One region of the uncultured Oscillibacter sp. genome, then DNA from elsewhere that is predicted to be linked to it. Evidence: a T-box and tRNA genes for the amino acid it is inferred to sense, from the RefSeq annotation. Region 1 holds a T-box; the other holds one or more tRNA genes.

The links. The T-box of region 1 lies ahead of tyrS (tyrosine--tRNA ligase). A T-box ahead of a tRNA ligase gene usually reads a tRNA of that ligase, here a tRNA-Tyr.
Region 2: it has a tRNA-Tyr gene. The T-box ahead of tyrS (tyrosine--tRNA ligase) is inferred to sense a tRNA for this amino acid. The anticodon was not compared.

The regions. Positions count from the first base shown of each region.
Region 1 covers NZ_CATMPS010000002.1:49,991-64,436, forward strand. The annotation lists gene tuf (elongation factor Tu) at 1-8, shown strand, start outside; gene Q1M04_RS01825 (DUF4830 domain-containing protein) at 58-522, opposite strand; gene Q1M04_RS01830 (pseudouridine synthase) at 630-1,352, shown strand; gene Q1M04_RS01835 (CdaR family transcriptional regulator) at 1,509-2,600, shown strand; gene ftsE (cell division ATP-binding protein FtsE) at 2,843-3,556, shown strand; gene ftsX (permease-like cell division protein FtsX) at 3,549-4,430, shown strand; gene Q1M04_RS01850 (murein hydrolase activator EnvC) at 4,441-5,679, shown strand; gene Q1M04_RS01855 (hypothetical protein) at 5,737-6,492, shown strand; gene greA (transcription elongation factor GreA) at 6,593-7,066, shown strand; gene lysS (lysine--tRNA ligase) at 7,091-8,584, shown strand; gene Q1M04_RS01870 (pyridoxal-phosphate dependent enzyme) at 8,681-9,172, shown strand; gene Q1M04_RS01875 (DUF4179 domain-containing protein) at 9,366-10,376, opposite strand; gene Q1M04_RS01880 (RNA polymerase sigma factor) at 10,373-10,828, opposite strand; gene Q1M04_RS01885 (radical SAM protein) at 10,966-11,853, opposite strand; gene Q1M04_RS01890 (hypothetical protein) at 11,882-12,463, opposite strand; T-box leader at 12,649-12,893, shown strand; gene tyrS (tyrosine--tRNA ligase) at 12,952-14,178, shown strand; gene Q1M04_RS01900 (recombinase family protein) at 14,295-14,446, shown strand, end outside.
Region 2 covers NZ_CATMPS010000001.1:128,378-142,823, forward strand. The annotation lists gene Q1M04_RS00610 (5'-nucleotidase C-terminal domain-containing protein) at 1-1,271, shown strand, start outside; gene Q1M04_RS00615 (pyridoxamine kinase) at 1,340-2,194, opposite strand; tRNA gene Q1M04_RS00620 (tRNA-Leu) at 2,319-2,402, shown strand; gene Q1M04_RS00625 (amino acid decarboxylase) at 2,697-4,037, opposite strand; gene scfB (thioether cross-link-forming SCIFF peptide maturase) at 4,034-5,419, opposite strand; gene scfA (six-cysteine ranthipeptide SCIFF) at 5,502-5,642, opposite strand; gene Q1M04_RS00640 (signal peptidase II) at 5,737-6,174, opposite strand; gene Q1M04_RS00645 (translation factor GTPase family protein) at 6,177-8,819, opposite strand; gene Q1M04_RS00650 (heparan-alpha-glucosaminide N-acetyltransferase) at 8,861-9,589, opposite strand; gene proS (proline--tRNA ligase) at 9,648-11,087, opposite strand; gene Q1M04_RS00660 (LexA family transcriptional regulator) at 11,240-11,989, opposite strand; tRNA gene Q1M04_RS00665 (tRNA-Tyr) at 12,285-12,369, opposite strand; tRNA gene Q1M04_RS00670 (tRNA-Thr) at 12,389-12,464, opposite strand; gene Q1M04_RS00675 (hypothetical protein) at 12,560-12,748, shown strand; gene Q1M04_RS00680 (hypothetical protein) at 12,745-12,978, shown strand; gene Q1M04_RS00685 (sigma-70 family RNA polymerase sigma factor) at 12,959-13,267, shown strand; gene Q1M04_RS00690 (YitT family protein) at 13,446-14,330, shown strand.

The sequences.
Region 1 (14,446 bases):
CTGAGTAATTCCCTGTGCATAAAAAGGACTGCCGTTTTTCGCGGCAGTCCTTTTTTCTCATTCCCCCTTTTGAATAAGCGGCTCTTGAAATCCCCTGGCACCAGAGGAGCAGACGTCTCCGGCCACCGGCGCGTCCTCGCAAATGTAAAGATTCGCTTGCACGCCCTCAGCCTGGCCCGGGTAATTTGTGACGGTGTAAGTGCAGCGGCTTATCTGCTTGCCGCAGCAATTTGTCAGGTCGAAGCCTTGGCTGAGCTGAAGCTCATTGTAAGAGCGGTAGGGCTCTTCCAGCTCCGCGGGCAGCAGGAATTGCAGGGTTTCGATAGGCTCCGGCTCAACCTCCCAGCCTAGAGAGCGCAGATAGGCTACTCGCTCCTCATTGGTTGACAGCGTGGGCAGTGGAACTTCCGGCTCTTCCGGGGTCCGGCCGGTCAGGACAATCAGCGCCGCCATAACCACGCCCATGAGGACGACGGCGGCGACGGCTTTCTTTCGGGAAAATTTTGCGGTCCAAATCAACATGTCAATCCCTCCTGACAGTTCCTTATTCATTTTTTCATAAAAATATGCTACAATTAAACAAGCAATCACAGGGCCCATGCAAAAGGGCCGGAAGGGGGAGTAACGCCGTGGAACAGCAGCGGCTGGATAAAATCATCGCCTCCACGGGAAAATGGTCCCGCAGGGAGGCGAAAGAGCTGGTCCGCCGGGGATTGGTAACGGTAAACGGCGCCGCCGCTCTTTCCGTAGAAGAAAAGTTTGACCCGGAGGAGGCGGCGATTCATGTGAACGGAGAGCCGCTGCTCTTCCGCCGTTATACTTGGGTTATGCTGAATAAGCCCGCCGGATTTCTCTCCGCGACCGAGGATGGGCGGGGGAAGACGGTTCTGGAATTGCTGCCCCGGGACCTTCAGCGGCAGGAGCTTTTTCCTGTAGGCCGTTTGGACAAGGACACCGAGGGTTTGCTGCTGCTGACGAATGAGGGAGGCTTGGCCCATGCCCTCCTTTCCCCAAAACGGCATGTGGACAAAGTGTATTATGTCCGGACGTCTGGCCGTCTGACAGAGGAAGACTGCCGGGCTTTCGCCGCCGGAATGTCCCTGGCGGATGGACTTCAATGCCTTCCCGCCGGGCTGGAGATTCTTACGGCTGGGGAAGAGAGCGAAGCGCGGGTTACCCTACGGGAAGGAAAGTTTCATCAGATTAAGCGGATGCTGGCGGCGAGAGGAAAGCCGGTAGCATACCTCGAGAGGGTGCAAATGGGAGATTTGCCCCTGGACCCGGAGCTTCCCCGGGGGGCATTTCGCTTTTTGACTGAGGAGGAGATTGCAAAACTGCGTGCCCTTGTGTAGTTCTGAGAAAAAGTCCGAATACTTACCAAAAAGGGAATGAGTTTTTTGTTGAAAAAAGAAAAAACATCTTGCAATTTGGTGAAGTTGACGATATAATAGGGATGTTGAAAAAATGGTATCACTGCTTCCCCGGTATTTTAGGTGAGGAGGACGGCCATGTCTGGAAGAATTTATCAAAATGTGGTATTGCAGTTGAAGGAAAACACGGACCGCACGATTGGAGTCATTGATGGGGAAGGCGTGGTCATTGCCTGCAGCGAGCTCTCCCTGATCGGCCAGCGGTGGACGGAGTATGTCCCAGTGGTAAACAATGCCGCCGGCGCGCTGATCTCCTCCGAGGGAAAAACCTTTAAGGCCTTGAACGGCTGGGGGAATCAATTTGACTACGCGGCGTTCGCCTTTGGGGAAAACGACGTGAGCAAAGCGGTGTGCTCCGTGGCCACGGTAGCGCTGAACGCGGCCAAGGCGTATTATGAGGAAAAGCATGACCGGGGGTCTTTTATCAAGGATATCATCTCTGACAACATCATGCTGGGCGACATCTACATGCGGGCCAAGGAGCTGCGGGTTACCGCCGATGTGGCCCGGGGTGTGTTCGTAGTCCGGGCTTTGAAGAAAGGGGAGTCTGTTCCCACCGACGTGGTGCAGGCTATGTTCCCTGACCGGCAGAACGATTTCGTGCTGAACATCGGCGACGGGGATGTGGTCCTGGTCCGGCAGATGCCCGAGGGAGCGGGCTTCCGGGAGCTGAATAAAATCGCCTCCTCCATTGAGGAAAGCCTCCGCTCCGGCACGGAGAGCACCGTGGTCGTGGGCATCGGCACCATCGCCACCCATCTGCGGGATTTGGCCAAGTCCTATAAGGAGGCCCAGATTTCCATTGACGTGGGCAAGGTTTTCGACACGGAAAAATATGTCATTAACTACGAGAACTTGGGCATCGGCCGCCTGATCTACCAGCTGCCTACCACCCTTTGCGAGATGTTCCTCCAGGAGGTCTTCAAGAAGAACCCCATCGACGCCCTGGACAAGGAGACCCTCTTCACCATTCACCGCTTCTTCGAGAACAACCTGAACGTCTCCGAGACGGCCCGGAAGCTGTTCGTCCACCGGAATACCCTGGTCTACCGGCTGGAGAAAATCAAGAAGCTGACCGGACTGGACCTGCGGGAGTTCGACGACGCCATCACCTTTAAGGTGGCGCTGATGGTCAAGAAATACCTGACCTCCCGGGGCATTGATTCCTGATAAGAGCCTGAGCGGCGGACCTCTGTCCGCCGCTTTCTCGTGTGCCGCCGGAAGGCTGTTCCTGGGAAATGAAATGGTATTATCATTTTTGAGAATTCGTGATAAAAGATACACGAAAACTACCACAATAGTTTGGCGGCGCTCCGCATTGACTGAGCCCGTGGTTTATGCTACAATTATATCCGAATTTTGTCGGCTGCCCCCGTCTCTCCCAGTTTTCGACGCCATTTGGAGGTGCCTCTATGTTAGAATCAGAAAGCGCCCTCATTGAATTGAAGGACGTGGAAATGGAATACGACAACGGAACCAAGGCCATCCGGGGAATCTCCCTGCGGATTGACCCCGGCGAATTTGTCTTCCTGGTGGGCCCCTCCGGTTCCGGCAAGTCCACCATCATCAAGCTGCTCACCGGCGAGGTGGAGCCCAACGCGGGCCGGGTCCGGGTCAACGGCTTTTCCACCCGGAACATTTCCGAGCGCCAGATTCCCCTGATGCGCCGGACTCTGGGGGTCATCTTTCAGGATTTCCGCCTGATTGAAAAAAAGACGGTTTATGATAACCTGGCCTTTGTCATGCGGGCCGTGGGAGCCTCCGCCAAGGAGAGCCGGAAGCGCATTCCCTATGTGCTGGAGCTGGTGGGCCTGGAGAAGAAGGCCTACAGCTACCCCGACGAGCTTTCCGGCGGGGAGCAGCAGCGGGTGGCCATTGCCCGGGCCCTGGTGAACAACCCGGCCACCATCATCGCCGACGAGCCCACCGGAAACCTGGACCCGGAGCGGTCCCTGGAGCTGATGGATTTATTGGTAAAAATCAACAAGCTGGGCACCACCATGGTGGTGGTAACCCACGAGAAAGACCTGGTGGACCACTTCGGCAAACGGGTGGTCACCATTGATTCCGGCCGTGTGGTCAATGACAGCGTCGGCGGCTATGTGGGAGGACGCATTCATGTCTAAGCACAATTTCGGATATTTTATCCATGAGGGCGTCTCCAACATGTTCAGCCATGGGTTCATGAGCTTCGCCGCCATCGGCATCACCGTGGCGTGCCTTCTCATCATGGGGACCTTCACCCTGGTGGCGGTGAACGCCAACGGGCTTTTGAAGGACCTGGAACGGGAGAACGAGATGCTGGCCTTTGTGGAGGAGGACTTCGCGGAGCCCAAGAACCTCCAGAGCAAGCTGGCGGCGATTCCCAATGTGGCCTCCGTTACCTTCATCAGCCGCCAGCAGGCCATGGAGCGGTTTGTAGAGCAGTATCCCGACGAGGAAATGTTCCGGGACCTGGACCCCAACATTCTGCGGGACCGCTTTTCCATTAAGGTTGCGGATCTGGAACGTATCTCGCAGACGAAGGCGGCAGTGGATGCGGTGGACGGCATTGCCTATGTCAACGCCTCTGAGGAGATTGCCGGTGGCTTCATCACCCTGCGGAACGTGGCGACTGTGGTCTGCGTGGCCCTGATTGCCATTTTGTTCCTGGTGTCCGTGTTCATCATCTCCAACACCATCCGCCTCACCACCTTCGACCGGCGGGAGGAAATCGCCATCATGCGGATGGTGGGGGCTACCAACGGCTTTATCCGCTGGCCCTTCGTCTATGAGGGCTTCCTCATGGGCTTCCTGGGGGCCTCCGTGGCTTTCTTGATGGAGTGGGGCCTCTATGAGGCCGTGGCCCAGGGAGTCAGCACCAGCGACGCTATGCAGCTCATCGAGGTAATCCCCTTCAAAGAGCTCTGGGGCCCTGTGGCGGGCTCCTTCGCGGGGGCGGGCATCTTCATCGGCGTGGGGGGCAGCCTTTCCGCTATTCGGAAGTACTTACAGGTCTGAGGAGGGCGGCATGAAACGAAATTGCAGATGGTTTCTCCTCCGGTCCTTGCCGCTTCTGGCCCTGGCGCTGTGCCTGCTTCTGGCGGATCTGGCTCCCGCCGCTTCGGCGGTGACCCAGGCGGACATCGACGCGCTGAAAAGCGACGCCAAGGGCCTGGCTCAGGAGAAAAAGGATATCCAGGCCCAGATTGACAAGCTGTCCTCCGACATCAGCACTACCATGGAGCGCAAGCGCCTCCTGGACGGCCAGATCGGCGTAACAGAGCAGGAGATCGGCAACAAGGAAGAGGAAATTGCCACCTATGAGGATCTGATTGCCCAGACGGCGGCGGAGCTGGCGGACGCGGAGGCCAGGGAAGCGGCCCAGTATGAGCTTTTCTGCAAGCGGGTCCGGGCTATGGAGGAGCAGGGGAAGGTGGAGTACTGGTCCGTGCTGTTCCGGGCCAACAGCTTTTCGGATCTCCTGGGCCGCCTGGACGTGGTGAACGAGATCATGGAGTATGACCAGCGGGTCATTGACGATTTGAAAATCCTGCAAGCCCTTACCGCCGAAAAAAAAGCGGAGCTGGAGGGGCAGAAAACCGCCTCCGAGGAGGCCAAGGCGGAGCTGGAGGCCAAGAAGCGGGACCTGGATTCCCAGCGGGACGCGGCCAACGCCCTGGTGACAAAGCTCCGCCAGCAGCAGCAGGAGCAGGAAAACGCCCTGGACGACCTCTCCGAAGAGGAGGAGCAGGTCCAGGCCCGGATCAAGGCCCTGATTAAGAAGATGGAGGAGGAGGAAGCGGCCCGGCGGGCCGCGGCGGGCCAGTCCGGTCCCACCTCCAATCCCGGCGGGTATATCTGGCCGGTAAATAGCCGCTATGTTACCTCTACCGTAGGCGGCCGGGCCTCTCCCGGCGGCATCGGCTCCACGAACCACAAGGGAACCGACATCGGCCGGGTAGGCTACAACAGCAGCATCTACGCCGCCAAGGCGGGACAGGTTATCATTTCCGAGTACTCCAAGTCCTACGGGCATTATGTGGTTGTTTACCACGGCGCGGGCAACACCACCCTATACGGCCATATGAGTAGCCGGAAGGTCAGCGTGGGCCAGCAGGTAAAGCAGGGCGACGTGCTTGGAATTACCGGCTCCACGGGAAATTCCACCGGCCCTCACCTCCATTTCGAGATCAAAGAAAACAATACGATTATCAATCCCATCGCCAAAGGCTACCTCACCGGGGCCACATTTGCAAAGGACGCTTGATTCCGATACATATTCCGGCCTCCCGCCCCATATCATGGGGCGGGAGGTAGTGCTTTTATGGTAGGTTACTTAGCCTTGACGGAGCCCAAGAGGGGACAAAAAAGCGTTCAGATAGAGGAGCGCTTTGTGCTCAAGATGCGTTTTTTACAGGCGGAGATTATACAAAGCCCCCATGGGGCGGTTCTGCGCCGCCGCTGTGTGGCGGCGGGAAAGAAGCTGCGAAAGCGCGGCGTGACTCAGATTGTGCTGCCGGAGGAGTTCCCCTTCCGGGAGCTGCTGGTGAAATGCGGCCTGCGGCCTGTAGCCACCCTGGCCCTGCGGCGGGCCTTGGCGGCGGACTGGGTCCGGGTAGGGCTGACGGAGAAAGGCTGCCCGGTAGCCGGGGCCCGGGTGGCGGTGTCGGCGGCGGCGCTGACGGGGGAGGCGGTGCGGACCGTGACGGAGCTGTGCCTCCGGCACCGCTATGTGCTGCTGGACCTGCCCTACGGAGGGGAGGAGCTTTGCCGCCAGCTCCGGCGGGAGTACGGCGTGTCGCTGCTGCTGGGCCCCTCCAAGGACCAGATGGAGGGGGCGGAAGCCCTGGTCCTGTTCGACCCCAGGACGGATTTGTCCCTGAAAAATCCCGTGGCCTTGCGGCTCTATGACGAGGGTCAGGCCCTGCCGCCGCTGTCTCTGCCGCCGGAGGCGGAGGAGGCCCTGCCACATGGCGCGGACCGGGGCCAGCTCCTGGCGGTCCTCCGGGAAGCGGGGGCCTTGAAGCGGGAGCAGATCGTTCTGGGGACCGGGAAGGCTGCCGCGGGCGGAGAGGCTTGACATTCCCGAAGTCCTTCTATATAATATCATCTTGTAAAATTGTGCCCTGGGAAAATTCGACTCCCGGCGTGAGGCATAATGAAGAAAGGAACCGTCCGATATGGCAAAAGAATACAAGATGAGTCAGGCTCGTTACGACGAGCTGCAGGAGGAACTGAACTACCTCAAGACCACCCGGTCCGACGAGGTGGCGGAGCAGATCAAGGTGGCCCGGGGCTTCGGCGACCTCAGCGAAAACAGCGAATATGACGAAGCCAAAAACGAACAGGGCAAGCTCTATTCCCACATTGCCGAGGTGGAGGAAATTCTCCAGCACGCCGTCATTGTGGACGAGAGCAGCAACACCGATGTGGTGGCCATCGGCTGCAAGGTAACGGTGGAGGGACCCGACGGCAAGCCCATGCCCACGCCGTATACCATTGTGGGCTCCCAAGAATCCGACCCCATGCACGGCATTATCTCCGAGGAGTCCCCCTTTGGAAAAGCCCTTATCGGCAAGAAGGAAGGGGAGACCGCCGTGGTGGAGGCCCCCCGGGGGAATATCCAGTATAAGGTTTTGAAGATCGAGCGCTGAGCATCGTCAGGGAAGGAGAAAAGCATGGCAGAACAAATGAAAAAGCCCGAGATGGACCTGGGCGAGCAGACCAGGGTCCGCCGGGAGAAGCTGGCGGAGCTCCAGGCGGCGGGGGAGGACCCCTTCCAGCTGACCCGCTTTGACTGGGACGCCACGTCCCGGCAGATCAAGGAGAATTTCGACGCCATGGAGGGCAAGCCCGTCAAGGTAGCGGGCCGCCTCATGAGCAAGCGGGGCATGGGGAAAGTGAGCTTCTGCGATTTGCAGGACAAGGACGGCCGCATTCAGCTCTATGCCCGCCAGGACGAAATGGACGAGGCGGTCTATAAGAAATTCAAGAAATTCGATATCGGCGATATTGTCGGCGTGGACGGCGAGGTCTTCCGCACCCAGCGGGGGGAGATGAGCGTCCGGGCAAAGAACATCACCCTGCTCTCCAAGTCCCTGCTGCCCCTGCCGGAGAAGTTCCACGGCCTCCAGGACAAGGAGCTCCGCTACCGCCAGCGCTATGTGGATCTGATGGTGAACCCGGATGTGAAGAACAACTTCCTGGTCCGGTCGAAGTTCATCAAGCATGTGCGGGACTTTATGGACGGCCGGGGATATATCGAGGTCGAAACGCCTGTGCTGAACACTATTTCCGGCGGCGCTACCGCCCGGCCTTTTATAACCCATCACAACACCCTGGACATCGACATGTATATGCGTATTGCCACCGAGTTGCCTTTAAAGCGGCTGATCGTGGGCGGTATGGACCGGGTATATGAGATCGGCCGCATCTTTCGCAACGAGGGCATGGACCCTAAGCATAACCCAGAGTTCACCACCATTGAGCTGTATCAGGCCTACGCGGATTTTAATGATATGATGGACCTTTTTGAGGACCTGCTGTCATCCGCTGCCCAGAAGCTGCTGGGGACTTATCAGGTACAGTGGCAGGGTGAGGATATTGATTTGACTCCCGGCTGGCCTCGTATGCCCATGCATGAGGCGGTGAAGCAGTATTGCGGCATCGACTTTATGACAATCGCCTCGGATGAGGAGGCGGTCGCCGCCGCCAAATCCATCGGCGTAGAACTGCCGGAAACAGCGGACAAGACCTGGGGCAATGCTCTGTATGAGTGCTTTGATCAGAAGGTGGAAGAAAAGCTGATTCAGCCTACTTTTATCACGATGCACCCTGTGGATGTCTCGCCGCTGGCAAAGCGGTCTCCCAAGGACCCCCGGCTCACCGAGCGGTTTGAGTTGTTTATCTGCCACAGTGAAATGGGCAATGCCTTCTCCGAGCTCAACGATCCCATTGACCAGCGCCAGCGGTTCCAGAAGCAGGTTGAGATGCGGGCCAAGGGAGACGATGAGGCTGGTATGATGGACGAGGATTTCCTTACGGCTCTGGAATACGGCATGCCTCCTACTGGCGGGTTGGGCATTGGCATCGACCGGTGCGTCATGTTGCTGACCGGGGCGGATACCATCCGGGATGTGATTCTGTTCCCCACGATGAAGCCCTTGGATTAAATTCCGGCAAAAAGTTTTCACGGAATGGGTGGCTTCCTGGGAAAAAGCTTTGGCAGCCTTTCGGATTTCTGCGATGCCGGATGCTGCTTTTCAGGTTTGCGGCATATTTACGACAAACGAAGGAGTACCAGCCAAGAGGCTGGTACTTCTTGCTGTAGGTTCCATCCGTTAACTTCACTTGGCCTATTTGGGAGCGCAGACGCCCTAAAGAAAGAGGCCGACTCCGTTATTATTGAGCCCACCTCCGGCAACACCGGCATCGGCCTGGCCTCTGTGGCCGCCGCCAGAGGGTATCGGATCATCATCGTCATGCCCGAAACCATGAGCGTGGAGCGCCGCCAGATTATGAAGGCCTACGGTGCGGAGCTGGTCCTCACCGAGGGGGCCAAGGGCATGCGGGGGGCCATCGCCAAAGCCGGGGAGCTGGTGGGACAAAAGGAGGGGGTGCTGGTGGGCATTTCCTCCGGCGCGGCGGTTTGGGCGGCGGTCCAGCTGGCTAAGCGAGTGGAGAACAAGGGGAAGACCATCGTAGCCCTTCTGCCGGATTCCGGCGACCGCTATCTCTCCACGCCGCTGTTCACTGATTGAAGACAGCCCTCCTAATCGTTTGGCTGTGGGTTTTTGGCAGATTTGAAAGACGGTTCTCCTTTTCAACTTTCTACCGGCATTAGGACTTGAAAGTAAGCCCCTGGATGGAGGGAACCCAAGATCGAAACCGCCCCAGGCGATGCGAAGCGCATGGCCTGGGGCGATTTATATTCGCGCTGGAACCGCAAGCGCTTCACGCGGCGTTTTCCAGGGGGAAGGTAATGCGCCAGTTCCCGTCAATCCGGGCGGAGGCGGTGTAAAAGTCACCATGGAGCGTATAGTTTGCCAAGTCTTCCGGCTCGACATCGAAGACAAATTCCTGGTAATCCAGCCGCGCGCCCTCCTCTGTCAAATCAGTAAAAGAAGCGGAAGCAAGACTGTCCATACGCTGTCCCCTCTCGCTTTCCAGCCACAGCCGTCCGTGGTTGTCCAGTTCTACGGCGTTGCCCTGGCAGAGCTGGACATGGAACAGGCCGTCCGCGTACCCGGCGGCAGTGACGGGAAGGCCGGGGGCCGGTTCCGCCAGGGCCTCGCCGGGCCGGAGCATGGAGACTGAGTCCGCCAGCTCCAGGTTTCCACCGCCGCCGGTGCGGAAGAATCCCTCCACGGTCTCTGCCTCCGCGGCGTGGTCCGCCAGCGCCAGAGGAACCGCCGCACCTTCCAGCGCCTGTTTGCCGGAGAGGAAGCAGCCCAGGGAGAAGGTCATCTTTCGTCCCTGGGGGATGGCGGAGCCATCCATGGTCTGGGTGGTCACCAGGAAGAGCGCGGTATTGGTGGCAGGGTCAAAGCCGGCCCGCTCGCAGTGGCCGGTCTGGTCAAAGGGGAAGTGAAAGCTGGCGCTGTCAAAGAGGTCGCAGTTCGCGTCCACCGTGTTCCCCCGAAGGGCGATGTACGCCTGTGCGGTATCGCCCTCCACACGGACGGAAACCACCTCCGCCGTCACGCCGTTGTCTGCGCAGGATCTTTGCACAGGCTGAAAGAACTGAGCGGCGGCAGGGGAGAGAGCATAGAGCAGATGGTAGCCCGCTTCGGTCTGCGCCGCCAAAGCCGGGGTGGACAGGAGCACCGCCGCCGCCGCGGCAATGCTAATCAGGCGGCGAAGGGGAAATGAGGGACGCCGTGCTTTTGCCAGGGTCTTTTCGATTAAGCGGGGGGAGGGAGCAATGGGGGTATTGAGACGCTGGTAAGTCTCTGTAAAGTTCATAAATCCTCCTTCAAAAGGCGGGCCAGGGCCTGCCGGGCCCGCGTCAGCTGGGCGCGGACGGTGGAGGGCTTGCGCCCCAGAATACGGGCGGTTTCCTCCGTGTCATAGCCCTCATAGTAGTAAAGATGGATGACGGCCCGGTACTTGGGCGGCAGCTGGGCCAGGGCGGCGTCCAGGCCGGATTCCTCCGGCTGGCTGTACGAATAGACGTCCTCCAGCGGGACGCTGCGTTTCCGCCAGGGAGAGACGGCAAGGCTGTTTGCGCGGTTGGCCGTCACCCGCAGAAGCCAGGCCTTTCGGTGCTCCTCGCTTTCAAAGGGCGGGGCGGCGCGGTGGTAGCGGAGGAAAACCTCCTGAAAGACGTCGTCGGCGTCCTGGCGGCTGCGGAGCTGGGCATAAGCCAGGCGGTAGACCATGGTTCCGTACCGCTCCACGGCGGATTCCGTGTCCATTTTGCACCTTCTTCCTATTTGGCGGATGGTGAGCGCTCTATCAGGAATACCGTCCAGAGGGGGAAAATGCTGCACGCTCAGGCTATTTTTTTAGGACCCGGCTGAAAACCGGCGTTTCGCCGCCTTTCAACCAAGTCCTAAAATAAGCTGAGCTGGTCCGTCTCATGCCCCCGCCGGGAGGCGGTGACAATGCGGCCCATGGAGTACAGCATCCCCCGGCGGTTACAGGCCTCTTGAAAGACCTCCCACAGCGCCCGGGCTTTTGGGCTGGCGCATTCGTACCGGGGACCGTACCGCCTCTGGTATTTTTCCGCCAGGCCCTGACCAGGGAAATGCTCCTCTAATTTCCGGTAAAAATACTCCCGCTGTCCCGCCCGGCAGGTCATGCCCAGGGCGGGGTAGACAAACCGGGCTCCCGCGTCCGCCGCCCGGTTCACGATATCCCGGATGTTCTCCGGGCGGTCCTCCAAAAAGGGAAGAATGGGCATCATCAAAATGCCGGTAAACAGCCCCGCCGCGCTGAGCCGCTCCACCGCCGCCAGACGGCGGGAGGGGGGAGGGGCATGGGGTTCCACCTTGGCGGCCAAGGCGTCGTCGCAGGTGGTGAGGGTGATTTTGCAGATAGCGGGCATGGTCCGGTTAATGGAAGCCAGCACGTCGATGTCCCGGACGATGAGGTCGCTTTTCGTGGCGATGGCCACGCCGAAGCCATAGGCCTCCAGCAGCGTCAGGGCCCGGCGGGTAAGCTGGAGCTCTTCTTCAAAGGGATTGTAGGGGTCGCTCATGGAGCCTGTGCCCACTACGCCCACCTTGACCTTGCTTTCCAAGTCGTCCCGGATGATCCGCAGGGCGTCCGCCTTGGCCTTGACCCGGTCAAAGTCCTCGTTGTGGTAGCAATCGCTCCGGCTGTCGCAGTAGATGCAGCCGTGACAGCAGCCCCGGTAGATGTTCATGTTGTATTCCGTTCCGAACCAACTGGGGTCCTTGGTCCGGTTCACGATGGACTTGGCGGGGATATATTCCATCCACTTCTCCTCTCATGGGCAGGGCGGTTCAGGCTTCCAGGACGATTTCCTCACGGTATACAATGTGGAATGGAATGTGGTCCTCCAGCCGGGAACTGGCAAGACTGCCGAGAAGCTGGTCGTAAGTAGCCTCGGCGTCATCGGTCAGTATATAGGAGATGCAGGAATCATAGGGGAGCAGGTCGGATTGAACCTCCTCCTCAAACCTTCGAAGGAGGGAATAATTCCATTCACACCGCTCGCCCTCCTGATAGAAAACAGAGGTAAAGCTCTCCCCGTCATAGGACAGGTCCTCAAGAGACATCTTGGGATAGTCGTTCTTGATGGACGCATAATACTCCGGGTCATACCGGGAAGGGTCGTCCAGCGTGTAGTAGCTGCAAAGCCGCACCGAGGCGGCTTTTCCGGCGGCAACAGCTTCTAAAAAATCCTCCCAGCTCTCCCGCCCGCTGGTGACGGTACAGTCCTCTGTGACGAGACAGCCATCCGCCTTGGCCTGTTCCAGGCTGTAGTCCTGGGGAAGCTCCTCCAGAGGAATCGGTTCCGGCTTCCCTCCGCAGCCGGAGAGGAGGATCAGGCAGAGCAGCGCGGCAAGCATTCCCTTTTTCATGGCGGGCCTCCTCTTTTTGATATATCTATCATAGCACGTATTTTCAAAAATCACAAGAGCGGGCTCCGCCGGGAAACCGCCCGCGCCCAGTTTCCCGCTCGATTTGCCGTATGGATAAATTACACTGCCAGGCAGGCCGCCGCCGGTTTGTATTGACAATCCCCGGTCCGTCTGCTACAATACCATTCACAGCGATGAAAAGGCCCAGTACCCGTCATGTCCTTCGCAAAGAGAGCCCCCGGCTTGGTGGAAGGGGGAGGGAGGCGGACGGCGAATACCCCTTGGAGCTGGCGTCCGAACGGAGGAAATCCCAGTAGGCACGCACCGGGTGCGCCCGTTACCGCGCGGGAGTGTGTCGGCACTCCATGAGGCCGTGTTCGCGAGAAGACGGCGAACCAGAGGTGGTACCGCGAATGCTTTCGCCCTCTGTCCCCACCGGGACGGGGGCGTTTTTCGTTCCGAAAACACAACAAAGGAGAAGATGCAACATGCAGATTTACGAGGAACTCAAGGCCCGGGGCCTTATCGCCCAGGTCACCGACGAGGCGGAGATCCGGGAACTGGTGAATACCGGCAAGGCGGTGTTCTACATCGGTTTCGACCCCACGGCGGACAGCCTCCATGTGGGCCACTTCATGGCGCTGTGCCTGATGAAGCGCCTTCAGATGGCGGGAAACCGGCCCATCGCCCTGATCGGCGGCGGCACCGGCATGGTGGGGGACCCCTCCGGCCGGACGGACATGCGGCAGATGATGACCACGGAAACCATTCAGCACAACTGCGACTGCTTCAAAAAGCAGATGGAGCGGTTCATTGAGTTCGGACCGGACAAGGCCATTATGGTGAACAACGCCGAGTGGCTGATGAAGCTGAACTATATCGAGCTTCTGCGGGAAGTGGGGGCCTGCTTTTCCGTGAACAACATGCTCCGGGCGGAGTGCTACAAGCAGCGGATGGAGAAGGGCCTCAGCTTCCTGGAATTCAACTATATGATCATGCAGTCCTATGATTTTTACCACATGTTCCAGACCCTGGGCTGCAATATGCAGTTCGGCGGCGACGACCAGTGGAGCAATATGCTGGGCGGCACGGAGCTGATCCGCCGGAAGCTGGGCAAGGACGCCTACGCCATGACCATCACGTTGCTGATGAACTCCGAGGGCAAAAAGATGGGAAAGACCGCCAAGGGCGCGGTGTGGCTGGACCCCAGCAAGACCACTCCCTTCGAGTTCTACCAGTACTGGCGGAACGTGGGGGACGCGGATGTCCTCAAGTGCATCCGCATGCTGACCTTCCTGCCCCTGGAGGAGATCGACGCTATGGACAAATGGGAGGGCAGCCAGCTGAACCGGGCCAAGGAGATTCTGGCCTACGAGCTGACCAAGCTGGTCCACGGGCAGGAGGAGGCGGAAAAGGCCCAGGAGACCGCCCGGGGCCTCTTCGCGGGAAGCGGCTCTACGGAGCACATGCCCTCCACGGAGCTGCCCGCCGCCAAGTTCGAGGACGGGAAGATCGGAGCCATCGCCCTGCTGGTGGCCTGCGGCCTGTGCCCCTCCAACGGGGAGGCCCGGCGGCTGATTCAGCAGGGGGGCATGATGGTAAACGACAAAAAAGTGACGGACATTGCCGCGTCCTTTGACCAGGCGGACTTCCAGGGAGAGGGCGTTATTATCAAAAAGGGCAAGAAGATGTTCCACCGGGCCTATATCCGGTGAGCAGAAAGAGAGGGCGTAAGGAACACATCACATAAAGAAGTGTTCCTTTGAAGAACATTGATAAAGCGCCATATTGAAACCCTTGCAAATGCTGACTTTGTCAGCAATCACGAAAGATGGAAGTACCTTTTCCGGAGGAAGACATCGTGGTGGAGAAGCTGTCCGGGAAGGACTTTAAAAGGCCCCATTACCGGCGGCTGGTGCGAACCTTGCGTCCGGAGGACGTGCTGGCGGTCAAAAGCATTGACCGCCTTGGGTGTAACTACAC
Region 2 (14,446 bases), on a different contig from region 1:
TGTGCCTGGGCCACCTGGGCATTGACGACGAGTCCAAGGGCAACCGCTCCATCGACCTGATGGACGCCGTAGAGGGCATCGACCTCTTCATCGACGGCCATTCCCACTCCACCCTGGAGGAAGTCAAGGAAGCCGCCGGGGACAAGCCCATCACCTCCACCGGCACGAAGCTGGCCAACGTGGGCGTGGTGACCATCTCCGCCGAGGGCGAAATCGCCATGGAAAACGTCTCCGCCGAGGGACTGGCGGAGGACAAGGACATCGCCGCCCGGGCCGCCGCCATCCAAAAGCAGATTGACGACGACTACGGCGCCGCCTTTGCCAAGACCGAAGTCCTGCTCAACGGCGACAAGGACCCCGGCAACCGCACGGAAGAGACCAACCTGGGCGACCTCATCACCGACGCCCTGGTCTGGGGCGCCAAGAAAAACGGCGAGGAAGTGGACGCGGCCGTCACCAACGGCGGCGGCATCCGGGCCCCCATCGCGGCGGGCGACATCACGAAAAAAGATGTCAACACCGTCCTGCCCTTCGGCAACACCCTGAGCATCGTCAAGGTCACCGGCGCGGAGCTGCTGGAGGCCCTGGAAGCCTCCACCCACTGCACCCCCACCGCCATCGGCGGCTTCCCCCAGGTCAGCGGCATCGAGTTCACCGTGGACACCGCCAAGGAGTTTGACGCGGGGGACCTGTATCCCGGCTCCACCTACCACAAGCCCGCCTCCATCAACCGGGTCGCCATCGCCTCCGTGGGCGGCAAGGACTTTGACGAAAAGGCCACCTACTCCATCGCCACCAACGACTTCATGGCCGCCGGCGGCGACACCTACTACGCCTTCGCCTCCGCCAAGACCAACTATGATCTGGGCCTGCCCATGGACGAGGTCCTGATGGACTACATCAAGGAGGAGCTGGGCGGCGCCGTCACCGCCGAGGCCTATGGCGAGCCCGCCGGTCGCATCACCGTTCTTGAGGTCACGGTAGCCACCCCCGTGGAAGAGCCCGCCGCTGAAGCCCCCGCCGAGGAGCCTGCCCCTGTGGAAGAGCCCGCCCCCGAGCCGGAGCCCGCTCCTGTTGAGGAACCCGCTCCCGCCCCCACCGTGGCAGAGGGCGACTATGTGGTCAAGTCCGGCGACTGCCTGTGGAGCATCGCCCAGGAAGCCTACGGCACCGGCCGCCAGTGGCAGGTCATCTACAACGCCAACAAGGACGCCATTAAGAACCCCAACGACCTGCGGGTCGGCCAGGTCCTGGTGATTCCCGCGGCGTAAGCCTTTGGAAACCCAATTTCCCGCCTCTGATAAAAAGGACGCTCAGAGCAAAAGCTCTGAGCGTCCTTTTATCTGCCAATCAGCTTCCCCAGCAGGGGCTCAAAATCCACCCCTTCCCGAAGGGAAAGGTCCTGCTCCACCGTCCGCACGGCACAATCGTGGATGAACTCCACCGCCAGCGCCGCCGCGTCCCGGAGGGAATCCCCCCGCAGCAGCGCACCGGTAAGGACGCTGGCAAACACGTCCCCGGTGCCGTGGAGGGGATGGGCCACAAACTCCGTTTGAACCGCCTCCGCCCTCCCGGTCCGGGCGTCGAAGCACATGGCCCCGGTCTGCCCCGGGGACAGCGCCGCCCCGGTGAGGGCCACGGAGCGCCTTCCCCCCAGGCTCAGCTCCTCCGCAAGACGCCGGAGGGCCCCCTCGTCGTGAAGGGCCCGGCCTCCGTCCAGGAGGTCCCCATAGTCCCGGTTCAGCAAAAAGGCGGCCTCCGTGAGGTTGGGGGTAATCACGTCCGCCAGCTCCGCCAGATGGGCCATCCCGGCGCACATGGCGGGGGTGTAGGTCTGATAGGGCTTTCCGTCGTCCCCCATAACCGGGTCCACCACCACCAGGGTGTCCGGCCCCCGGAAGGTTTGGATGAAATCCGCCACAATGCCAATCTGCCGTTCGCTGCCCAAAAAGCCGCTGTAGATGGCGTCGAACCGGAGGTTTAGGGACTTCCAGTGCTCCGCCACCTTGGGCAGCTCCTCCGTCATGTCCAGGAAGGTGAAGCCGGTGAAGCCCCCGGTGTGGGTGGAGAGGAAGGCAGTGGGCAGGGGGCAGCACTGGACGCCCATGACGGAGAGGATGGGGATGACCTCGGTGAGGGAGCAGCGGCCAAAGCCGGAGAGGTCGTGAATGACGGCGGCGCGGGGTGTCGGCATAGGGAGGCCCTCTTTTCGTTGTTGTGATGGGGGTATTTTACAACGGAACGGGGAAAAGCGCAAGGGCAAAAAAGGGACTGGACGGGAGCGGGGGGGTGTGGTATAATCAATCACGGTTTTCTGCGCGCCTGTGATGGAATTGGTAGACATGCGAGATTTAGGTTCTCGTGCTTTCAGCGTGTGGGTTCGAGTCCCTTCAGGCGCACCAGCTCAGGAATTCCCCTTACCGCTTCGCTTCCCGCCCCTTCGGGGCGGAAAGCGCAGCCGGACGGGGAATTCCTTCGCTTTCCCCCGCGATTCGCTCCGCTGGATTCGCGGGTGATTTTTTTACGGGGGACGGGGGAAAACGATTAGGCCTTGTTTGAAAATTGGCGGAATGCCGGACTGGGGCAGATTTTTTTGCCAGGCAAGGCGATTTGACGCGGGAATCCTGACGGATTTCAAGTCAAATCAACGCAGTCCTGGCGGAAAAAGATGCCCAAAGACGGCGTTTTGCCACGTTTCAAACAAGGCCCAAAACATCCACGCGTTTTACGCCGTAATAGCGAAACAGTGCCAGGGCCTCCGGCCCAATCCGCTCCCCGGACACGGCGATGGGCACCGCCGGGGGACAGCTCACCGTGGGCGCGCCGCAGACCCGGCCCAGGCTCTCCTCCGCCGGGACGGACTCTTGGGGGGCGAACAGGGCCTCCCGGATGGACAGGACCCGCTCTCCCTTTGCCAGGGGCAGGGAAACCGCCGGGGCGGCGGGGGCCCGGTTTGCCCCCAGGGCGGCGGGAACGCGGGCAAGGTCCTCCGGGGTGTTTTCCGGCGTGGTCATGAGGACCAGGAAGTCCCGGTCCGCGTACTCGCATTCCGCGCCGCCCCGGCGGAGGCGGTCCGCCAGGTCCAGCCCCGTCAGGCCCGAAGGGGCCCGGAGGGTCAGGCGGAGAGGGTCGGAGGGTTCAACCTGCCAGCCGTTGGCGGAAAGGGTCTTCCCCAGGGCCGCCAGGCGGCGGACGGCCTCCGCCAGCCGGGCGGGGTAATTTTCTGATAGATAGCGGCTGCACAGGTCCAGGGACGCCAGGGTCAGGTAGGACGGGCTGGTGGACCCGAAGAGGGCCAGGGCCGCCCGGGCGTTCTCCCGAAACGCCGCCGGGGCGGTTTTGGAGATATGCAGATACGCCCCGCCAGTGAGGACCGGCAGGGTCTTGTGGGCGGAATCGCAGGCGAGGTCCGCCCCCAGGTCCAGGGGGTGGCGGGAGGGGGAGAGGAAGCGCAGATAGGCCCCGTGGGCGTTGTCCGCCAGAAGCGGGGTTTTATAACGGCGGCAGACCTCCGCCAGGGCAGGAATGTCCGCCATGTTCCCCAGATAGTCCGGGCTGGTGATATACACGGCGGCGGGGGGCGCGTCCAGGGCGGAGAGGGCCCGGTCCAACCCCTCCGCGGCGACGGGACAGGCGCAGAGGGAGCTTGTCCCCTCCTCCGGCCAGAGCCAAAGGGGCTCGAAGTCCAGCAGGGCGGCGGCGTGGATGAAGGATTTGTGGACATTCCGGGCGGCGGCGATGACCGGCGGGGTCCCCGCCGGTCGGTTCTGGAGGGCCAGGTGCAGCATGGCCTTGATGCACTGGCTGGAGCCCTCCGTGGAGTAGAACGTGGCCCCGGAGCCGAAGAGGGCGGAGGCGTTGGCCTCGCTTTCGGCGATGATGCCCGCCGCCTCGTAGAGGGAGTCCGCCCCGGAAATCTCCGTCAGGTCCCAGGCCTCGCAGCCCAAGGGGCCCCGGCCCTTGTGCCCCGGCATGTGGAGCCGGGCCGTGCCGGAGGCGGCGTAGGCCCGGAGGAAGTCCGCCAGGGGGGTGGTCATGCCTCCGCCTCTTCCGCCAGGGCAGCCTGGAGCATGATGGCGCACTCCATCCGCTTGCGGAAGAGCTCACAGCCCGCCTCGTAGATTCCCCGGATGGAGCCGGAGGCGTGGTAGGCGTTGGCGGCGCAGCCGCCGGAGCAGTAGAGCCTGGCCCAGCAGTCCGCGCACGCGGGGCGGGCGTAGGCGTTGCAGGAGCGGAACTCCTCCCGCAAAGCGGTATTCGTCACGCCCTTCCACACGTCCCCCAGCTTGTACGCCTCCTCTCCCACGAACTGGTGGCAGGGGTACAGGTCCCCCCAGGGGGTGACGGCCATGTACTCCGTGCCGGAGCCGCAGCCGGAGACCCGCTTATAGACGCAGGGGCCCCCGGTGAGGTCCAGCATGTAGTGGTAGAAGGTGATGGGGCGGCCCTCCTTGTGCCGTTTCAGCATTTCCCTGGCCAGCAGCTCGTACTGATCCTTGACCACCTCCAGGTCCTCCGCCGTCAGGGCCGCCGGGTCCCCCGGGGCGCAGACCACCGGCTCCATGGAAAGCTCGGTAAAGCCCAGATCCGCCATATGGAAGAGGTCCTTCGTGAAGTCGGGATTCCGGTGGGTGAAGGTGCCCCGCATGTAGTACCGGCTTCCCCCCCGGGCCTTCACCAGCTCCTGGAACTTGGGGACGACGCGGTCATAGCTGCCGTTTCCGGCGTAGTCCACCCGAAGGGCGTCGTGAATCTCCTTCCGCCCGTCCAGGGAGAGGACCACGTTGTCCATCTCCCGGTTGGCAAAGTCGATGACGTCTTCGTCAATGAGCATCCCGTTGGTGGTGAGGGTGAAGCGGAAGCGCTTGTGATGGGGTCCCTCCTGGGTCCGGGCATAGGCCACCAGGTCCTTCACCACCTGCCAGTTCATCAGCGGCTCGCCGCCGAAGAAGTCCACCTCCAGGTTCGTCCGGGTTCCGGAGTGGGCGATGAGGAAGTCCAGGGCCTGCTTTCCCACCTCGAAGCTCATGAGGGCCCGGTCCCCGTGGTACTTCCCCTGGCTTGCGAAGCAGTAGGAGCAGTTCAAATTGCAGGTGTGGGCCACATGAAGGCAGAGGGCCTTCACCACGCCGCCGGAGCGCTCCTTGAAGGTCCCGGCGATGTCCGAAAAGGTGTCGGGGGTGTAGAGCTGCCCGGATTTTACCAGGGACTCCACGTCGGCCAGGCACTCCCGGATCTCCGCCTCCGTCGCATCGGGGCGGTCCCGGTAGGTTTCCAGCAGGGTTTGGACAATCTCCTCCGGCGTATGGTCCGGGTAGAGGGCGATCAGGTCATAGGCCACCTCGTCCACCACGTGGACGCCGCCGGAGCAAGTGTCCAGGACGAGGTTATAGCCGTTCAGCTTGTATTGATGTACCATGTGTTCCTCCCAAGCCGCCCGGAGGGGGCGGCGGTCTTGTTGACAGGAAAAGCGCCGCCTCACCGGGCGGCGCTTCGGCTGTTTACTTCTGCTCGCACTTCTGGTTGGCGACGCCGCAGGAGGTCTTGCAGGCGGACTGGCAGGAGGTCTGGCACTCGCCGCAGCCGCCCTTCTTGGCGCTCTCGCAGAGGCTGCGGGTCTCCAGGGTCTTGATTCTCTTCATGATCGTTACTCCCATCTGATTGAATTTGAAGCGCTCCGCTTTTGGAAAAAGCGGCCTTTTATCTCCGACAGTTTAGCATAGGACCGCCGGAAAGTCAAGAGGAAGGGGAACCTTTGCCGCCTTTGCCGCCCCGCAGCAGGCACAGCGTCCCCCCGGCGAAGACGCACAGGTCCGCCAGGTTAAAAACATAGCGGTTCAGGGGCCTTGGGGCCCGGGGGAAATGGAGGTAGTCATAGACCCGGCCCTCCGTCAGGCGTTCCTGGAGATTGCTGAGCCCCCCGCCCAGCATCAGCCCCGTCCCCAGGGGACAGCGCTTCCGCCACCCCCACAGCAGCCCCAGGGCTGCCGCCGAGGCCAGGGGCAGGGCCTCCGCCGGGATGGGCAGGGAAAAGGCCGCCCCCTCGTTCCACAGGGGCTTTCGCCGGACCCGGCCCCCCAGATAGTCCCTCTCGGGCCGGCCGGGACGGTCCAGGTACCGCCGGGCGGCGGCGCAGCCGGAATACGCGGCCAGCGCGGTCAGCAGCGTCCGCATGGTCATTCCTCCTTTCGCTTTTCCGCCTGTTCCATGGCGGCCCGGAGGGCCCCGTGGCCCCGGCGGTTGTTTTGGGCCAGGATTCGGGCGATCTGGCCCTGAACCGCCTCCACCTCCTCCCGGAAGGCGGCGGCGGAAACCCGGAGGGCCCCGTGGCCCAGGATGATCAGCTGCTCCGGCCCGTCGGAGGTGGCCACCCGGACCCGGTGGCGCTTCCCCAGCTCATAGGTGGCCCGCTCGATGTAGGCGTCCGCCGTCTCCGCCTCCTTGGTGTAGACCACATGGATGCTGTGGTACTTCTCCACGGACCCCTGGCCCCCCCGGACCTTATAGGCGTCAAAGACGGCGATGACCTCGCATTTCCGGTAACCCTGGTAGTTGCAAAGAAGGTCGCACAGGGCCTTCCGGGCCGCGTCCAGGCTCTCCCGGGCCATGGCCTCCAGCTCGTCCCAGGCGAAGATGATGTTGTACCCGTCCACCAGCAGATACTCCGGCCCCGCGGGCTGGCGGGAGACGCTCCGGCGCTCCGGCGCGTCGGATGAGACGGGACGGCGGGGGGCCTTGGGGGGCAGGAAGTCCCGGCGCTTCACCGCGCCGTAGGTCCGCTCGAAAATGGCCTGGAGCTCCTTGTCCTGCTCGATGGTCCCGGCGTAGGCGGCGCTCCGCCGGGCTTCCGGCTCCCGGGCCTCCTCCGGCGGGGGAGCGCCGAGGCGGACGCCGCTGTCCACGTGGGCCTGGGCGGGCACGTCGCTCCACTTCACCGTGTAGCCCGCGCCGTGGGCGCAAAAGACGGAGTCCGGCGTGTTCTCCACGTCCCGCTCCGGGTCATAGCCCAGGGCCTCCACGACCGTTTCCGGATCTCCGCAGGGCCGGTACCCGGCGGGGCGGAGGCTCAAGCGGCCCTGTCCCCGGGTGTAGGCCGCCAGCTCCTTGGCATAGTCCCCCATGGCGGCTACCGGGGCCTGGCCGGTGAGGACAGCCTCCTCCCCCAGGGCCTCCGGCGGCTCCGCCTCGCCGCCCAGCTGCTGGACGTCGTTCAGCGCCCGGCCCAGCTGGGCGGCGGGCAGCTCCAGGCGGAAGGCGTACCAGGGCTCCAAAAGGATACTCTCCGCGCTCATGAGCCCCTGGCGCACCGCCCGGTAGGTGGCCTGGCGGAAGTCGCCTCCCTCGGTGTGCTTTTCGTGGGCCCGGCCCGCCGTGAGGGTAATTTTCATATCCGTGATGGGTGAGCCGGTTAGGACCCCCAGGTGGGGCTTTTCCCATAGGTGGGTCAAAACAAGGCGCTGCCAGTGGCCGTCCAGCTGGTCCTCCGGGCAGACCGCGGCAAAGCGGAGGCCCGTCCCCCGGGGCAGGGGCTCCAGGAGCAAATGGACCTCGGCATAGTGCCGCAGGGGCTCGAAGTGGCCCACGCCCTCCACGGGGGCGGCGATGGTCTCCCGGTACACCACCCGCCCCGCGCCGAATTGGGCCTCGATGCCGAAGCGCTCCCGGAGGCGGCGCTGCAAAATCTCCGTCTGGACCTCTCCCATCAGCTGGACCCGGACGGCTCCGGCGGCCCAGGAGACCCGGAGCTGGGGGTCCTCCTCCTCCAAGAGCCGCAGGGCTTTCAAGGCGGCGGAGGGGTCCGCCTCCGTCTGCATCTGATAGGCCAGCACCGGCTCCAGGGCCGGGACGGTCCAGGCGGTTTCATGGCCCAGCCCCTGGCCGGGGAGGGCCCGGCTCAGGCCCGTAACCGCCACCACCGTTCCGGCGGGGGCGCTGTCCACGGGCTGGAACTTCTCCCCGGAGTAGAGGCGGAGCTGGTCCGCCTTTTCCTCCCAGACCTCTTCCTCCGGGGTGTCGGGGCGGCGGTTGGTGAGGAGGTCCTTGGCCCGGAGCGCCCCGCCGGTGACCTTCATCCAGGTGAGGCGCGCCCCCCGGGCGTCCCGGGAGACCTTGAACACCCGGGCCCCGAAGGCCGCCGGATAGGCCCGCAGGGGCGCGTGGCGGCGGAGGGCCTCCAGCAGGGCCTCCACCCCCTCCAGCTTCAGGGCCGAGCCGAAGAGGCAGGGGAACAGCTTCCGCCGCCGGACAAGGTCCGTCAGGTCCTCCTCCGCCAGCTCCCCGGTCTCCAGATACCGCTCCAGCAGGGCCTCGTCGCAGACGGCGGCCTCCTCCGCCAAAGCCTCCGGCGGCAGGGAAAAATCCGCGCAGCCGCTGTCCAGCCGGGCCTTCAGCTCCGCCAGAAGGGCTTCCCGGTCCGTGCCCGCCAGGTCCATCTTGTTGATAAAGAGGAATGTGGGCACGGCGTACCGCTCCAGCAGCCGCCAGAGGGTCCGGGTGTGGGCCTGGACCCCGTCGGAACCGCTGACCACCAAAACCGCGCAGTCCAGGACCTGGAGGACCCGCTCCGCCTCGGCGGAGAAATCCACATGGCCCGGGGTGTCCAGCAGCGTGACGGCCAGGTCCCCCAGGGAGAACTCCGCCTGCTTGGAGAAGATGGTGATGCCCCGCTCCCGCTCCATCTCGTCGGTGTCCAGAAAGGCGTCCCGGTGGTCCACCCGGCCCAGGCGGCGGATGGCCCCGCTCCGGTACAGCAGAGCCTCGGAGAGGGTGGTTTTTCCGGCGTCCACATGAGCCAGGACGCCCAGGACCAGCTTGTTCATGGAAGCACCTCCGACAAAAGGTTTTGCGCCGGACCGGGGCCCTATCCGGCGCGGAACAGGACCGCCAGCAATCCGTAGATCACCGGCTGGTGGAGCATGTAAATGAGAAGGGAGCGGCGGCCCATGGCGGTGACCAGGGGAAGCGGCCGGATCTCCCGGGCCTCCTCCGGCCGGAGGCGAAAGAGGAAGTACCCCGTCAGAAAGAGGAAGAACCAGGGCAGGATGGAAAAGTAATCCGTAGAAAAGAAATCCGCCGGAGGGAAGCCCGCGAAGGCCGTGCACAGATTCCGTTCCCCATCCCAGAAGCGGAAAAACCGGGCCCCCTCAAAGCCCAGATATCCGGCGTTCACGTCCCGGAACACCAGAAACAAAAGGAAGCTCCCCGCCAGCCCCGCCCGGGGCGGAACCCGCCGGAGAAGGCCCTGGAAGCCGTTTGCCAGCAGCATGGAAGATCCCAGCAGGGTCAGCACGCCGAACAGCACCAGGTTTTCCGGCATAAAAAACCACGTTGCGGCGGTAATGAGAGCTCCGCAGAAAAACACCGTCAGCCCCCGCCGGAGCTGATGGCGGCCCAGGGCGAAGCAGTAGCCGGAGAGGAGGATGAAGGTCCAGCAGATGCTCTGCTGCCAGACGTGGGCGGCGAAGCCGTGGTACCAGGGCCAGTCCATGCCGAATAGATAAACAAGGTCCCAGCAGGCGTGGTAGAGGATCATGCTGACAAGGGCGCAGCCCCGGATGGTGTCTAACACTTGATAGCGGCGGCGTTCCATGGAGCGGCCTCCTTTCTGGAGTGGGAAAAAGGGGGAGCGCCGCTCCCCCTTTGGGTCCTTAATAGGCCACGCCCCAGTAAATATCGGTCTTGCAGGGCTTGCCGCACACGGGGCACACGCCCTCCGTTCCGCTCTGCTTCAGGGGCATGCAGCGGGAGCTGACCCCCGCCCGCTCCTTCATGGCCAGCTCGCATTCCAAGGAGCCGCACCACTTGGACCGCAGGAAGCCGCCCTTCCCCTCGGCAATGGCCTTGGCCTCCTCGGGAGAGGCGATGTCGAAGGTGTTGTCCTCCCGGTTTTGGAGCGCCTGCGCATACATGTTGTCATGGACCTCGTCCAGGAGCTTTTTCACCGTCTCCTCCAGCTCCGCCAGGGGGACCGTCACCTTCTCGCCGGTGTCCCGGCGGGCCACCACGCACTGCTCCTTCTCCATGTCCTTGGGGCCGATCTCCACCCGGAGGGGCACGCCCTTCATCTCGTATTCCGCGAACTTCCAGCCGGGGGAGTTGTCGGAATCGTCCATCTTGGAGCGGATGCCGGCGGTTTTCAGCCGGTCCCGGAGGGCCGCCGCCGCGTCCAGCACGCCGGGCTTGTGGGCCGCCACGGGGATGACCACCGCCTGGATGGGGGCCACCCGGGGGGGCAGCACCAGGCCGTTGTCGTCTCCGTGGGTCATGATGATGCCGCCGATCATCCGGGTGGAGACGCCCCAGCTGGTCTGGTGGGGGTGGTGGAGCTGGTTGTCCTTCCCGGTGTAGGTAATGCCGAAGGCCTTGGCGAAGCCGTCCCCGAAATAGTGGCTGGTGCCCGCCTGGAGGGCCTTGTGGTCGTGCATCATGCACTCCACGGTGTAGGTTTCCTCGGCCCCCTTGAATTTCTCCTTGTCCGTCTTCCGGCCCCGGAGGACGGGCATGGCCAGGAAGTTCTCCATGAAGTCCGCGTAGACGTTCAGCATCCGCATCGTCTCCTCCCGGGCCTCCGCCTCGTCCGCGTGCATGGTGTGGCCCTCCTGCCAGAGGAACTCCCGGTGGCGGAGGAAGGGGCGGGAGGTCTTCTCCCACCGCAGGACGCTGCACCACTGGTTATAGAGCTTGGGAAGGTCCCGCCAGGAGTGGATGATATTGGCGTAATGCTCGCAAAAGAGCGTCTCGGAGGTGGGGCGGACGCAGAGGCGGTCCTCCAGCTTCTCGCTGCCGCCCATGGTAATCCAGGCGCACTCCGGGGCGAAGCCCTCCACATGGTCCTTCTCCTTCTGGAGCAGGGACTCGGGGATCAGCACCGGGAGATAGACGTTCTCGTGGCCCGTCTCCTTGAAGCGGCGGTCCAGCTCGCCCTGGATGTTCTCCCAGATGGCGTAGCCGTAGGGCCGGTAGATGAACATGCCCTTGACGGAGGTGTAGTCGATGAGCTCCGCCTTTTTGCAGACGTCGGTGTACCACTGGGCAAAGTCCGCGTCCCGGGCGGTGATGGCGTCCACTTGTCTTTTATCCGTAGCCATAGCGTTTTCGTTCCTTTCCTATTTAGGGTCCTAAAATAACGAGTTTATTTTATCCGCCCAGGACGGAATTGTCAACCGTTTCCGGGGAGCGGGCGCGTCCATCTGGAGATTTTATCGCGGAGCGCCGGGCGCTTTCTTGCCAGGAACCGCCCTCACCGCCCCGGCAGGGGGAAGGCCCGCAGTATCACCCGGCCAAAGCACACCAGGCTCCGCCCGCCGGAGGAGGGCAGGACCACATCCGCGTCCGCCCTGGCCCGGTTCAGGGAGAAGAGGTACACAATTCCCGCCGGGTCCTTGTAGTACTGCTTGCAAAACACGTCCCCATCCACGCAGAAAATTCCCACGTCTCCCGCCTTCAAGGGGTCCCGGTTCACATAGGCCACAGACCCGTCGGCAATGTAGGGGGCCATGGAGTCTCCTTGAATCCGCACGGCGAACTCCGCCGCCGGGGGCACGTCCCCCGTGACAGGAATGTAATCAAAATCCTCCCCAAAGGCCGGGGCGGCGTACCCGGCGGCGGCAGGGGTCCGGTAGAGGGGAATCATCCGGGGCTCCGCCGCTCCAGGGGCCTTCTCCGCCTCGTCCCGGCAGGCGCACAGCGCCTCCACCATGGTCCGCACCGTCTCCCGCCCCAAAGCGGACAGCCCCCGGTATCCTTCCAGCAGCCTCTGTTCCTTCGGGTCCAAGGCCCGCTTGTTGTACTGAAAGCTGTCTTGAAACAAGGTGTTCGGGTCCACCTCCAGGGAGTCAAAGAGCCGCAGCATAATCTCCTCCTTGGGAAAGCTGACCCCCGTTTCATAATTTCCTACGGCGGAAGGAGAGACCCCCAATAAAGCGGCCAGCTCCACCCGGGTCATATCCAATTCCCCCCGCCGGGCCCGCATCCTCTCGCCAAACGACATCCCCGCACCTCCCCTTTTACTTCTCTCATCTTACCAGCGCGTGAAAGCCCTGTCAATCTTTTTTACAAGAATCTTGTAAAATCCCCCTTGACATAATCGAACATATGTGCTATTTTAAAGTCACCGCCAAGTTTCTTGTAATTCCACCGCCCCGTATCCCCTCGTCTCCCGTCCCCCGTAAAAAACCTCAACCGCGGACCCAGCAGCGCGGTCCGCGGTTGAAGGCGAAGAAATTCCCGCCACAGTGCAGTTTTCGGCGAAGCCGGAAACGGAACGGCGGCGGGAATTTCTGAGTTGGTGGGGGAAGGTGGATTCGAACCACCGAAGTCAGTGACAACAGATTTACAGTCTGCCCCATTTGACCGCTCTGGAATTCCCCCAGATATCATGATGAACTTGTGGAGCTGGTGGACGGACTCGAACCCCCGGCCTGCTGATTACAAATCAGCTGCTCTACCAACTGAGCTACACCAGCAGTTCCAACAGCATTGCCTATTCTAGCAGACCGTTTCCCATTTGTCAACAAAAATTTTTCCTATTTTCACGGTTTTTTCGAAGGAGAGGATTTACATGTTAAAAACCAGCCGCCGCCCCGGGACGCGGGCCCTGCGCTGCACCCTGTGCGGCCGGGAAATTCTCCGGGGCGAGGAGTATTGGGCCTGCAACGGGCACCTTTCCTGCGGGGAGTGCTTTTCGGACCTGGCCCGGCGGGAACTGGCCCCCTGCCGGGAGGTCCGGGGAAGGGAGGAGCGGCCATGACCCTTTTGGAAATGTCGGCCTCCTACCGCAGCAGCGCCGCCGCCATCCACGGGCGCATCGTGGAGCTGCGGGGGCTGGAGCGGGCCCAGGCGGACCCGGAGGCGGCCTTCCGCCTCCGCCGCCGCATCGACGAGCTGACCCCCCTCTGGCGGGAGGCCCGGGAGCTGGCGGCGCTGACCGCCCATTACTATGACAGGAGCCATCAAAACCATGAGAACTGCACGCTATGAAGGGCCCTTTGACACCAGGGCCAGCGAGTGGATCGGGGATCTGACGGTCTGGAACCGCCAGAACGCCGCCGACAACTCCGAGCGCCTGGAGCGCCTCCGGCGGAATCTCCGCCAGGCCCGGGAGCGGGAGCTGACCCCCCGCCAGCGCCAGCTGGTGGACCTCTACTTCGACCAGGGGATGAACATCCCCCAAATCGCCCGGGAGCTGGGGCTGAACCGCTCCACCGTCTCCCGGACCCTCCGGCGGGCCAAGGCCCGGCTCTACCGGTGCCTGCGCTATTCTTTGTAGACTTTTCACGGGAAAACCCAGGATTTTCCTGCCGTTTCGTCCATTTTGTCCCGCTTTTCCTCTTGCGGTTTTGCCTTGAAGCGGATATAATCAAAGCCAGTGCTCATAAGGAAACAACTTAAACTGCCCTCCCCCGAAACGGCGGGACGGGCGAGGCCGCCGGGCCGGGAGGAACGACATGAAGGACATGATGTACAATTCCCTGCACAACCGATGGCTGCGGCTGGTGGCCGCCATGCTGGGGGAGGGCGTGGTAGCCCTGGCCCTCCGCTTATTCATCGTGCCGCTGGGCCTGTACTCCGGCGGGCTGATGGGCTTTTGCCAGCTGATCCGCACCCTGCTCCACAACACCCTGGGCCTGGAGGCGGACATCGCCGGCGTCCTCTATTTTATCAGCAACATCCCCATCCTGCTGCTGGGCTGGAAGACCCTGGGGCCCCGGATGACCTTCAAGACCATCGCCTGCACGGTGTCCTTTTCCTTCTTCTACAGCATCATCCCCTCGCCGTCGCTCCCCATTGTGGACGACTACCTCACCTCCTGCCTGCTGGGGGGCATCATCGTGGGCATCGCCAGCGGCATCGTGCTGACCTGCGGCGGCAGCGGCGGCGGGCTGGACATCGTGGGCCTCTGCCTGAGCAAGCGGGGCAGCCGCTTCACCGTGGGGAAATTCTCCCTGACGGTCAACTTCTTCCTCTACGCCGCCTGCCTGGTTCTCTTTGTGCCGGAGGTGGCCATCTACTCCGTTATCTACAACTTCTTCTCCGCCATGGTGCTGGACCGGATGCACCAGCAGAACGTGAACGTCCAGGCCATGATTTTCACCAAGGAGGACGAGAAGGAGCTGGGCCGCTTCATCATTGAAAAGCTGGGCCGCAGCGTCACCTATTGGGAGGGCACCGGGGCTTACAGCGGGAAGGGGCTCCATGTGCTGGTGGTGTGCCTGTCCAAGTTCGAGATTGAGGATCTGCTCCACGCGGTCCACGAGCGGGACGACCACGCCTTCGTCACCGTCCAGGAGCGGGTCCGGGTCTTCGGGAACTTTGTGCGGAAGCTGGAGTGACCGGGGGAGAGGCGTTTGATCGGTACCATACCGTTAAAAGAGAGGGCCGCCCTGGGGCGGCCCTCTCTTTTAACGGTCCTTTCTTTTTTGGGTGCAATTTATATTCTGTACTCCTT